Regions from separate parts of the Pseudomonas sp. GD03875 genome, predicted to be linked through region 1. Evidence: predicted binding sites of a transcription regulator. Region 1 holds the regulator's gene; each other region holds the start of a gene.
What was found. The regulator FliA, encoded in region 1, starts transcription of late flagellar genes. The targets are predictions, from matches to a motif close to CTAAAGTTTNNNNNNNNNNNGCCGNTAA.
Positions count from the first base shown of each region.

Region 2: N5D30_RS04225 (methyl-accepting chemotaxis protein) is a predicted target of FliA. The motif match lies at 1,783-1,810, and genes of this name have one in related genera.
Region 3: N5D30_RS16595 (methyl-accepting chemotaxis protein) is a predicted target of FliA. The motif match lies at 1,294-1,321, and genes of this name have one in related genera.

Region 1 is NZ_JAOCCV010000002.1:275,769-279,040, reverse strand. It holds gene N5D30_RS02780 (protein phosphatase CheZ) at 1-488, opposite strand, end outside; gene N5D30_RS02775 (chemotaxis response regulator CheY) at 508-882, opposite strand; gene fliA (RNA polymerase sigma factor FliA) at 965-1,711, opposite strand; gene fleN (flagellar synthesis regulator FleN) at 1,708-2,541, opposite strand; gene flhF (flagellar biosynthesis protein FlhF) at 2,635-3,272, opposite strand, start outside.
Region 2 is NZ_JAOCCV010000003.1:280,247-283,518, forward strand. It holds gene N5D30_RS04225 (methyl-accepting chemotaxis protein) at 1-1,644, opposite strand, end outside; gene N5D30_RS04230 (ROK family protein) at 1,824-2,711, shown strand; gene ampE (regulatory signaling modulator protein AmpE) at 2,708-3,272, opposite strand, start outside.
Region 3 is NZ_JAOCCV010000018.1:90,243-93,514, forward strand. It holds gene N5D30_RS16595 (methyl-accepting chemotaxis protein) at 1-1,209, opposite strand, end outside; gene N5D30_RS16600 (hypothetical protein) at 1,553-1,966, shown strand; gene N5D30_RS16605 (hypothetical protein) at 1,963-2,403, opposite strand; gene fba (class II fructose-bisphosphate aldolase) at 2,466-3,272, opposite strand, start outside.

The sequences.
Region 1 (3,272 bases):
GACAGTTTCTGGCTGTCGCGCTCGCTGCGGGCGAGGAACAGCTCGATGCGCTTGGCCAGGTCGCGGAAGGCGTCGGCGCTCATTTCCCGACGCATGAACTTGCTCCAGTCACCGGACAGGGCCTTGGCCTCGTCGCCCAGGTCGTTGACCAGCGGGGCGCTCTGCTCCACCAGGTCCATGGTGCGGTTGGCCGCCTTCTCGGTCATCTGCACGACGTAGGACAGCCGCTCGGTGGCGTCCGATATCTGCGAGATTTCCTGGGCATGCGGATTGCACGGGTCGAGCTGGAAATTGACGATCGCGTTGTGCAGCTCACGGGTGAGCTTGCCGACTTCCTGATACAGGCCGCGATCGCGTGCCTGGCTCAGTTCGTGGATCAGATGCACAGCTTCGCCGAAGCGGCCTTTCTCAAGGCTTTCGACCAGCTGGGTAGCATGTGCCTTCAGGGTCGACTCGAGTTCGCCCAGGGAGGATTCATCGTTTGCCATAGTGCCCCCGCGGCGGACATCAGCCGTTAACGCGTTCGAAGATCTTCTCGATCTTCTCCTTCAGCACCTGGGCGGTGAACGGCTTGACCACATAGCCGTTAACACCGGCCTGGGCGGCCTCGATGATCTGCTCGCGCTTGGCTTCGGCAGTCACCATCAGCACCGGCAGGGTCTTCAGTCGCTCGTCGGCGCGCACCGCGCGCAGCAGGTCGATGCCGGTCATGCCGGGCATGTTCCAGTCGGTCACCAGGAAGTCGAAGCTGCCGCTCTGCAGCATCGGCAGCGCCGTGTTGCCATCGTCGGCTTCGGCCGTGTTGGTGAACCCCAGATCGCGCAGGAGGTTCTTGATGATCCGTCGCATCGTCGAAAAATCGTCAACGATGAGGATTTTCATGTTCTTGTCCAAGTCGACCTCCGTACAGTCCTAAACGCCCCGGCGGCCCGGTTGCGTCGCAAATCATGAAACCGGCCGGCCGTCAGCTCGCCCGCCACTCGCTCAGCCTGGCGCGCAGACGCGCGGCGCACTGGCTGTGCAACTGGCTGACCCGGGATTCGCTGACCCCCAGGACCTCACCGATTTCCTTCAAATTCAGTTCTTCGTCGTAGTAGAGCGACAACACCAGGCGCTCGCGCTCCGGCAGGTTGGCGATGGCATCGGCCAGGGCCGCCTGGAAGCGCTCGTCTTCCAGGCCATGCAGCGGACCGCCATGGCTGCCGGAGACGTCTTCGTGCAACCCGCCCTGCTCGCCGTCCTGCACCAGGTCGTCGAAGCTGAACAGACGGCTGCCCAGAGTGTCGCCAAGAATGCCGTAGTAATCTTCGAGACTCAATTGGAGTTCGGCCGCAACCTCTTGATCTTTAGCGTCTCTTCCGGTGCGGGCCTCGATGGTGCGGATGGCGTCGCTGACCATCCGCGTGTTGCGGTGGACGGAACGCGGCGCCCAGTCGCCCTTGCGCACCTCGTCGAGCATGGCGCCGCGGATGCGGATGCCGGCATAGGTCTCGAAGCTGGCGCCCTTGCTGCCGTCGTATTTCTTCGACGCTTCGAGCAGGCCGATCATGCCGGCCTGCATCAGGTCGTCCACCTGCACGCTGGCGGGAAGACGCGCCAGCAGATGGTAGGCGATACGCTTGACCAATGGCGCGTAGCGCTCGATCAGTTGATGCTGGGAGTCCTGCGCCTGCGCCTTGTTGTACATTCGAAGTCCACTGGCTGCTGTCATACGGCCGTACCCGCGATCGGTTGCTGCACCAGACGCTCGACGAAGAACTCCAGATGGCCGCGCGGGTTGGCCGGGAGCGGCCACGTGTCGACTTTCTGGGCGATCGCCTTGAACGCCAGTGCGCATTTCGAGCGCGGGAAGGCTTCGTATACCGCGCGCTGCTTCTGCACAGCCTTGCGTACGGACTCGTCGTAGGGGACGGCGCCGACGTACTGCAAGGCCACATCAAGAAAACGGTCGGTTACCTTGGTCAGCTTAGCAAACAGATTGCGACCTTCCTGCGGGCTGTGGGCCATGTTGGCCAGCACGCGGAAGCGGCTCATGCCGTAGTCGCGGTTGAGCAGCTTGATCAGCGCGTAGGCGTCGGTGATCGAGGTCGGCTCGTCGCAGACCACCACGATCACTTCCTGGGCCGCGCGAACGAAGCTGACTACGCCGTCGCCGATGCCGGCAGCGGTGTCGATCACCAGCACATCGAGGTTATCGCTGATGTCGCTGAAGGCCTGGATCAGGCCGGCGTGCTGCACCGGCGACAGCTGCACCATGCTCTGGGTGCCGGAGGCGGCCGGCACGATGCGAACGCCGCCGGGGCCCTGGATCAGCACGTCCTTCAGATCGCACTCGCCGGCGATCACGTCGGCCAGCGTGCGCTTGGGGGTCAGGCCCAGCAGCACGTCGACGTTGGCCAGGCCCAGGTCGGCGTCCATCAGCATCACCCGGCGGCCGAGGTCGGCCAGCGCCAGCGACAGATTCACCGACACGTTGGTCTTGCCGACGCCGCCCTTGCCGCCTGTGACTGCGATCACCTGTACGGGATGCATACTACCCATGTTCTTCTCTTACCTTCTTGCCTGGACTGGGCTGGTCGGGCAACTACACCGACCCTTTCCTACACCTTAGAACGCCTTGTACACCGCCGCCTGCTAGCCCGCGCGACGCGCGGGATGCTGATACAGGCCGGCGAACATGTCGGCCATGGCTTCCTCGCTCGGGTCCTCCGCAGTCTGCATGCTCACGGCACGGCTCACCAGCTGGTGGCTGCGCGGCACCTGCAGATCATCCGGAATCTTCGGCCCATCTGCCAGATAGGCTACCGGTAGATGCTGGCTGATAGCCAGCCCCAGAACCTCACCCAGGCTGGCCGCCTCGTCCACCTTGCTCAGGATGCACCCGGCCAGGCCGCACTGCTTGTAGCTATGGTACGCGGCCTTGAGCACCTGGGCCTGGCTGGTGGCGGCCAGCACCAGATAGTTCTTCGATTTGACCCCGCGGGCAGCCAGACTCTCCAGTTGCAGACGCAGGGCCGGGTCGTTGCCCGGCAGGCCGGCGGTGTCGATCAGGATCACCTTCTTGCGCGCCAGCGGCGCCAGGGCCTGCACCAGGGACTGGCCGGGGTCGACCTGGGTCACCGGCACGTTGAGGATGCGGCCGAGGGTCTTGATCTGCTCCTGGGCACCGATGCGGAAGCAGTCCATGCTGACCAAGGCGATGCTCTGCGGACCGTATTTCAGCACGTAGCGCGCGGCCATCTTGGCCAGCGTGGTGGTCTTGCCCATGCCGG
Region 2 (3,272 bases), on a different contig from region 1:
CACCTCGTCGGCCACCACGGCAAAGCCGCGGCCCTGCTCGCCGGCCCGCGCGGCCTCAATGGCGGCGTTGAGAGCCAGCAGGTTGGTCTGCCCGGCGATGCCCTTGATGACCTCCAGTACCTGGCTGATGGCGGAACTGTCCGCGGCCAACTGGTTGATGACGTTCACCGACTGGTCGATCTCGCTGGCCAGGCGCTGGATGCGGGCCACCTGGGCCTCCACCAGCTCGCGGCCGCTGACCGTCTCCTGGTTCACGCTCTGCGCGCTACCCACCGCGGCGGCTGCGCTGCGCGCCACCTCCAGGGCAGTGGCGGACATCTGGTTCATCGCCGTGGCCACCTGCTCGATCTGCCCGCGCTGGGCCGATACCGCCTGGCTGCTCTCGCCGGACACCAGCTCCACGCGGTCGGCCTGACGCTCGACCTCGGTGACGGTCTGGCCGACCAGCTCGATCAGGTCGCGGATCTTCGCCACGGTGCCGTTGAACACCTCGCCCAGCTCGCCCAGTTCGTCCTGGCTGCGCACGCTGACGCGCACCGTCATGTCGCCGGCGGCGACCTGGTTGAGGGTCTTGCCGAAGCCCTTGAGGGTGGCGCGGGTGGAGACGTAGAAGCCGCCGTAGAGATAGCCGATGGCGAGGAACAGCACGACCAGGGCCACCACCAGCAGGACCATCTGCGTGCGCTTGCCTTCCAGGCGCTGGCTCAGCTCCAGGTCGAGGAAGCCGAGCACCTTGTCGTTGAGCGTGTAGGTCTTGTCGATGGCCGTGGTGAGCTGGTCGAAGAAGCCCTGCCAGGGCGCGTCCAGGCTGTCGGCCATCAGCAGCTGCTCTTCCAGCACGCCGCTGACCTCGGTCAGCGAGGCCCGGCTGGCCTCGGCCGGCGCGCTCAGCTCGCTCTGCGCCCGGGCGTTGCCGTCCAGCGCGCTCTGAATCTTGAAGCCGTATTCGGCGTGAAGCTTCTCCAGTTCGGCCAGCAGCTCGTCGAGCTTGGTGCTGTCGGAAGAGCCGAGGATGCCCTGGCCAAGGGAGTAGGAGCCCAGGGCCCGGCCCTTGCTCAGCGCCGCAGTCACCGGGGGAGTGGCGGTGGTCAGCAGCTCGGCCATCTGGCGCACGGTCAGGTCGCTGTCCTGGCTGAGGCCGGACTGGCTGGCGACGAACTTGATGAACACCTCGGCATTGTCCAGCGCCTTGACCACCAGGCCGGCCTTGCTGCGCAGCGAGGATTCGGCGGCCACCGCGTCCAGGGCGCCCTTGATGGCGTCGCGCTGGGCGTTGAATTCCTCGATCTTCTGCGCGTCATCGCTGGGCGACTCGAGCGCGGCGAGGGTTTCGCCGATGCTCTTCTCCAGCGGGCCGATCAGCGCGGCGAGCCGGTCCGACTCGCCGGACTGGCCGAGCACGGCATTGATCTCGTAGAGGTCGTTGAGGCGCTCCAGCTCCTGGCGCATCTTCTGGCTCTGCTTGAGCAGCTCCAGGCTCTGCAGCTCGGTGCGGGTATCGACGAAGGCGTCATAGGAGTCCCGCACCAGGAAGTAGTTGGTGACCAGCATGGGCAGGAAGAACAGCACACTGATCAGGCTGAACTTCATGCCAAAGCTCATGCGGTTCATCAGCGCGATGGCAGGGTACAACACGCTATTCACTAGACGTCTCCTGTTGCCATTATTGTTGTATGCCAGCCGCTGCTGGCTGGTCTATTGAACGGCAAGGTATCGGTGTTTGTGGATATCAGCGGAAATGGCCAATTGCCAGGCGCAGATCCCCCACAGCTTGTATACCGGATATCGGCGCCACCCTTTGTAACTTAAGGTTAAGAATGCGCATGTCTCTCCGCTTAGGCATTGATCTGGGTGGCACCAAGACCGAAATCGTCGCCCTCGAAGGCTCCGAAGAACGGCTGCGACAGCGCCTGCCCACCCCGCAGGGTGATTACCAGGCCACATTGCAGACCATAGTACAACTGGTCCGCGATGCCGAACGCCAGTTGGGCGCAACGGGCAGCCTCGGCGTCGGCATCCCCGGCACCCGCTCGCCCGATCACGGCCGGATCAAGAACGCCAACTCCACCTGCCTGATCGGCCAGGACCTGCAGGGCGACCTGGAGCGGCGGCTGGAGCGCCCGGTGCGCCTGGCCAACGACGCCGACTGCTTCGCCCTGTCGGAAGCCACGGACGGCGCGGGCGCCGGGGCCGCCAGCGTGTTCGGCGTGATCCTCGGCACCGGGGTCGGCGGCGGCATCGTCATCCACGGACGGCTGCTCCAGGGGCCCAACGCCATCGCCGGCGAGTGGGGCCACAACGCCCTGCCTTGGCGCAGCACCGCCGACGGCCCCGCACGCCGCTGCTACTGCGGCCTGGACGATTGCATCGAGACATTCCTCAGCGGCCCGGCCTGGGCCGCGCGCAGCGAACTGGGGCTGGACGCCACTCAGCTGGCCGACGCCGCACTGCGTGCAGAGCCGGCCGCCGTCGCGGCCACGCAGCGCTATTGCGAACAACTAGCGCGGGCCCTGGCGTCCGTGATCAACATCATCGACCCGGAGGTGATCGTGCTGGGCGGCGGCCTGTCGAACATGCCAGCCCTGTACCGGGAAGTGCCCCGGCTTCTGGACCACCATGTGTTCTCGGACCAAGTCAACACACGCCTGGTGCAGGCGCGGCATGGCGACTCCAGCGGCGTTCGCGGCGCCGCCTGGCTGTGGCCCGGCTAGAACAGCAGGATCAGCACGGCGAACACCGCGTACCAGAGCACAGCCGCCCGGATCAGCAACTGCCACAGCTCGTCTAGGCTGCCGACGCCCTCCTCGCCCGGCGCGGGCGGGGCCAGTTCGCTGGCCGCGCGCCCCGCATTGGCCACCAGGCGCGGCGCGGGCAGCTCCCAGGCCAGCAGGTCGTACAGCACCGCGCGACTGACGGCAGCGAAGTTGCCGACCAGCGCGAAGCTGGCCGCCAGCACGCGCACCGGCAGCCAGTCCAGCGCATGGCGCAGCTGCCCCGCACGCTCGACCACGCCCGGCTGGCCGGCATGCTCGGCGGTCAGCGCCAGCAGCCGGTACGCCAGGGCCGGCAGCGGACCGAGCAGGGCGTACCAGAAGATCACCGCGAAGAAGCCCTGGTAGGCCTGCCACAGCTCGTAATCCTGCACCCGCACCAGCAATTCGGCCTCGCTGTCGGCGACGACGCCCAGATCCCGCTCGGCCACATGCATCGCCGCCTGCTCGTCGCCCCGTCGCCATGCATCGCGGAACGGGCCGAGTGCGGCCTGCACATCA
Region 3 (3,272 bases), on a different contig from region 1:
CAGCTGGGCCAGCTCCTCGGCGATCTGCGCCGAAGCCTGGGTGACGTCGGCGATCATGTTCTGCAGATAGGCGATGAAGCGGTTGACCGACTCGCCCACCGCATCCATCTCGTCCGCGCCCTTGAGCGCGATGCGCCGGGTCAGGTCGGCGTCGCCGGCCGACAGCGAGTCGATGTTGCCGCGCAGCACATTCAGGCGCTGCATCAGTTGGTGGATCGAGAACAGCATGATGGCCAGCAGCAGGATGACCAGCGGCACCTGGATGTACGCCAGCGTGCTCAGCACGTCGGAGCTGTTCTCGGTCAGCAGGCGGGTCGGCAGCGCCGCCGCCAGCAGCCAGGGCGTACCCTCGATGGGCTGCAGGTAGAAGGTCCAGTCCTCGCCATCGGCGTTGTCGAACTCCTGCTTGTACAGGGCGTCGCGGCCGATCTTGCCGAGGCCGTCGCGGACCTGGCCGACAAAGTCGGACTGGCGGGCCAGCTCGGAGACGTTCTTCAGCACGATTTCGCCACCGATCCGCGCCTGGTTGCTGAGGATCTTGCCGTCCGGCTCGACGATCATCACCTCGCCCTGGATTTCCTTCTCCTTCTCGGCCACCAGGCCATTGAAGAAGCCCAGGGTCACGTCGATGGTGGACACGCCGAACGGCGCGCCGTCCTTGACGATGGCCATGGCGCAGTTGGTGCGCGGCTGGGCGCTGGCGTCATCCTTGTAGGCGGCTGCCCAGGCGCACTTGCCGGGCGGCGCCTGCATCCCGGCACGGTGCCAGGGCTGCTCGTAGTAGCGCAGCGACTCGTCGGAGTTCCAGTAGGTGTTGACGATCATCCGGCCGCTGGCGTCGCGGTGGAAGAAGGTGCTGTGCTTGTCGCGCTCGGAGCGCTTTTGCGGCAGGGGCCAGATGCCGCCGCCGAAGACCTTCGGGTCGCCGTACTGGTCGACCAGGCCGGGTACCACGACGTCGATGGTGTCGCTGTCGAGCAGCGGCACCGTCTGGGTGATGCTGCGCGACTGCGCCTCGACCTTGGCCAGCTCGAACAGGATGGTCTCGGAGATTCCGTTGAGCTGGTTCAGGACCAGCTGCTCCTCGGAGGCCTTGAGCTTGGGCGTGACGAAATGGCGGATGCCTTCCTCGGTGAGTAGGAACACCACCGCGATGAAGACGACGAAGATGAGGGTGTAGCGGGCCTGGATTGTTTTTATTGAGCCCATGGTCGCTCCTGCTTTGCTGCCGCTGCTCCCGCCCACACAGGTGCGGGAAAGGCCCGGGATGAGCCTTTTGCCAGCATATCCGGGATATCGGCTGGCGGGCACCGGACTTGATCACGAAACGCCAGGCGTTTGCCGAACCCCGACGAACGCCTGTTGACGACGGGCTCACAGAATGACGGCGTCACGCTGGCGCTCCGGCCTGGCACGACGCATCGTCTGCCCCTCCACACCGATAAGGACATTGGCCCGTGAGGCTGCCCGCCGCCACGCCCCTGCCCTGCTACCACGCCGCCGCCCGCCTCTTGGCAGCGGGCGCGCACGCCTGCCAGGAGAACGATAGAAGATGAAACCCGCCTCCCTGCTGGCCCTGGGCCTCTGCACGCTGCTGAGCGGATGCGAGGCATTCATGGTCATTCCGATGGCCGCCGGATGCATCCTGCGCCCCGGCCTCGACCTGTATCCGTCCCGGCTGCCGCCCGCGGTCGTTGGGCAGCCCTACCAGATCCAGGTCGGGGTCGAAAAGCTGTCTCTGCTCAGTGGCCTGCGGGCTGGCACCGAGGACCAACCGCTTCCTGAAGGGCTGGAGTTCGTCTACGTCGACAGGGAGGCCCATGGCGTCATCCAGGGCGAGCCCACCCGGTCCGGCACCTACGAGATACACGTAGAGGCAAGCGGCATGGGCACCCAGTGCTCCGGCCAGCAGGTGGAGCAGACCTATACCCTGCAGGTGTTGGAAAGGGCCGAGGCCAGCCGCTAGTCCGCCGCGCAGGCCGTCGCGCCGTCCAGCGAACAGGGCTCGCCCGCCAGGTAGCTGCGGTAGACCCGCAGCAGTTCCTCGGCGCCGTAGCGGCAGCGGGCTACCCAGCACTCGGCGCTGAAGTCGAAGCGGCTGTCGGCGGGCTCCGCCAGGCGAATGCGGATCGCCGGCCAGTCGTTCGGCACGGCGTCAGGCGGGGTGAACAGCAGGCGTTCCCGGCGCTGCACCAGGTGGCCGCCGGCGGCGGCGTAGTCGAAGACGAACAGCAGGGTGCGCGAGACCTTGGTGGTGCAGTCGGCGCGCTCGCCGCAGCGTTGCACATCCGCCACTACCAGCGCGGGTGCGACAGGCGCTGCAGGGTCTTCCCTGGTCTGCCCGGCACAGCCGGCGAGCACCAGCGTGACGGCGCAGAGCGCGCCACGAACGATTGGCGGCATTTTCACCTCCCCCAAACAGGCGAAAGCCCCGCAGAGCGGGGCTTTCGGTACGACGCGACGGCCTAGTTGACCTTGGCGGTCAGCTCGCCGCTGGCGTAGCGCTGGAACATGCCTTCCAGGGAGATCGGCTTGATCTTCGAGGCATTGCCGGCGGTGCCGAAGGCTTCGTAGCGGGCGATGCAGATGTCACGCATGGCGACGATGGTCTTGGCGAAGAACTTGCGCGGGTCGAACTCGCTCGGCTGCTCGGCCATCATGCGGCGGATCGCGCCGGTGGAGGCCAGGCGCAGGTCGGTGTCGATATTGACCTTGCGCACGCCGTGCTTGATGCCCTCGACGATCTCTTCGACCGGCACGCCGTAGGTTTCCTTGATGTCGCCACCGAACTCGTTGATCACCTTCAGCCACTCCTGCGGTACCGAGGAGGAGCCGTGCATCACCAGGTGGGTGTTGGGGATGCGCTTGTGGATTTCCTTGATCCGCTCGATCGACAGCACGTCGCCGGTCGGCGGCTTGGTGAACTTGTAGGCGCCGTGGCTGGTGCCGATGGCGATGGCCAGGGCATCGACCTGGGTGCGCTTGACGAAGTCGGCGGCCTCTTCCGGGTCGGTCAGCAGCTGGCTGTGGTCCAGCACGCCCTCGGCGCCGACGCCGTCTTCCTCGCCGGCCATGCCGGTTTCCAGGCTGCCCAGGCAGCCCAGCTCGCCTTCCACGGACACGCCGCAGGCATGGGCGAAGGCCACGGTCTGCTGGGTCACGCGGACATTGTAGTCGTAGTCGGCCGGGGTCTTGCCGTCTTCCTTCAGCGAGCCGTCCATCATCACCGAGCTGAAGCCCAGCTGGATCGAGCGCTGGCACACGTCCGGGCT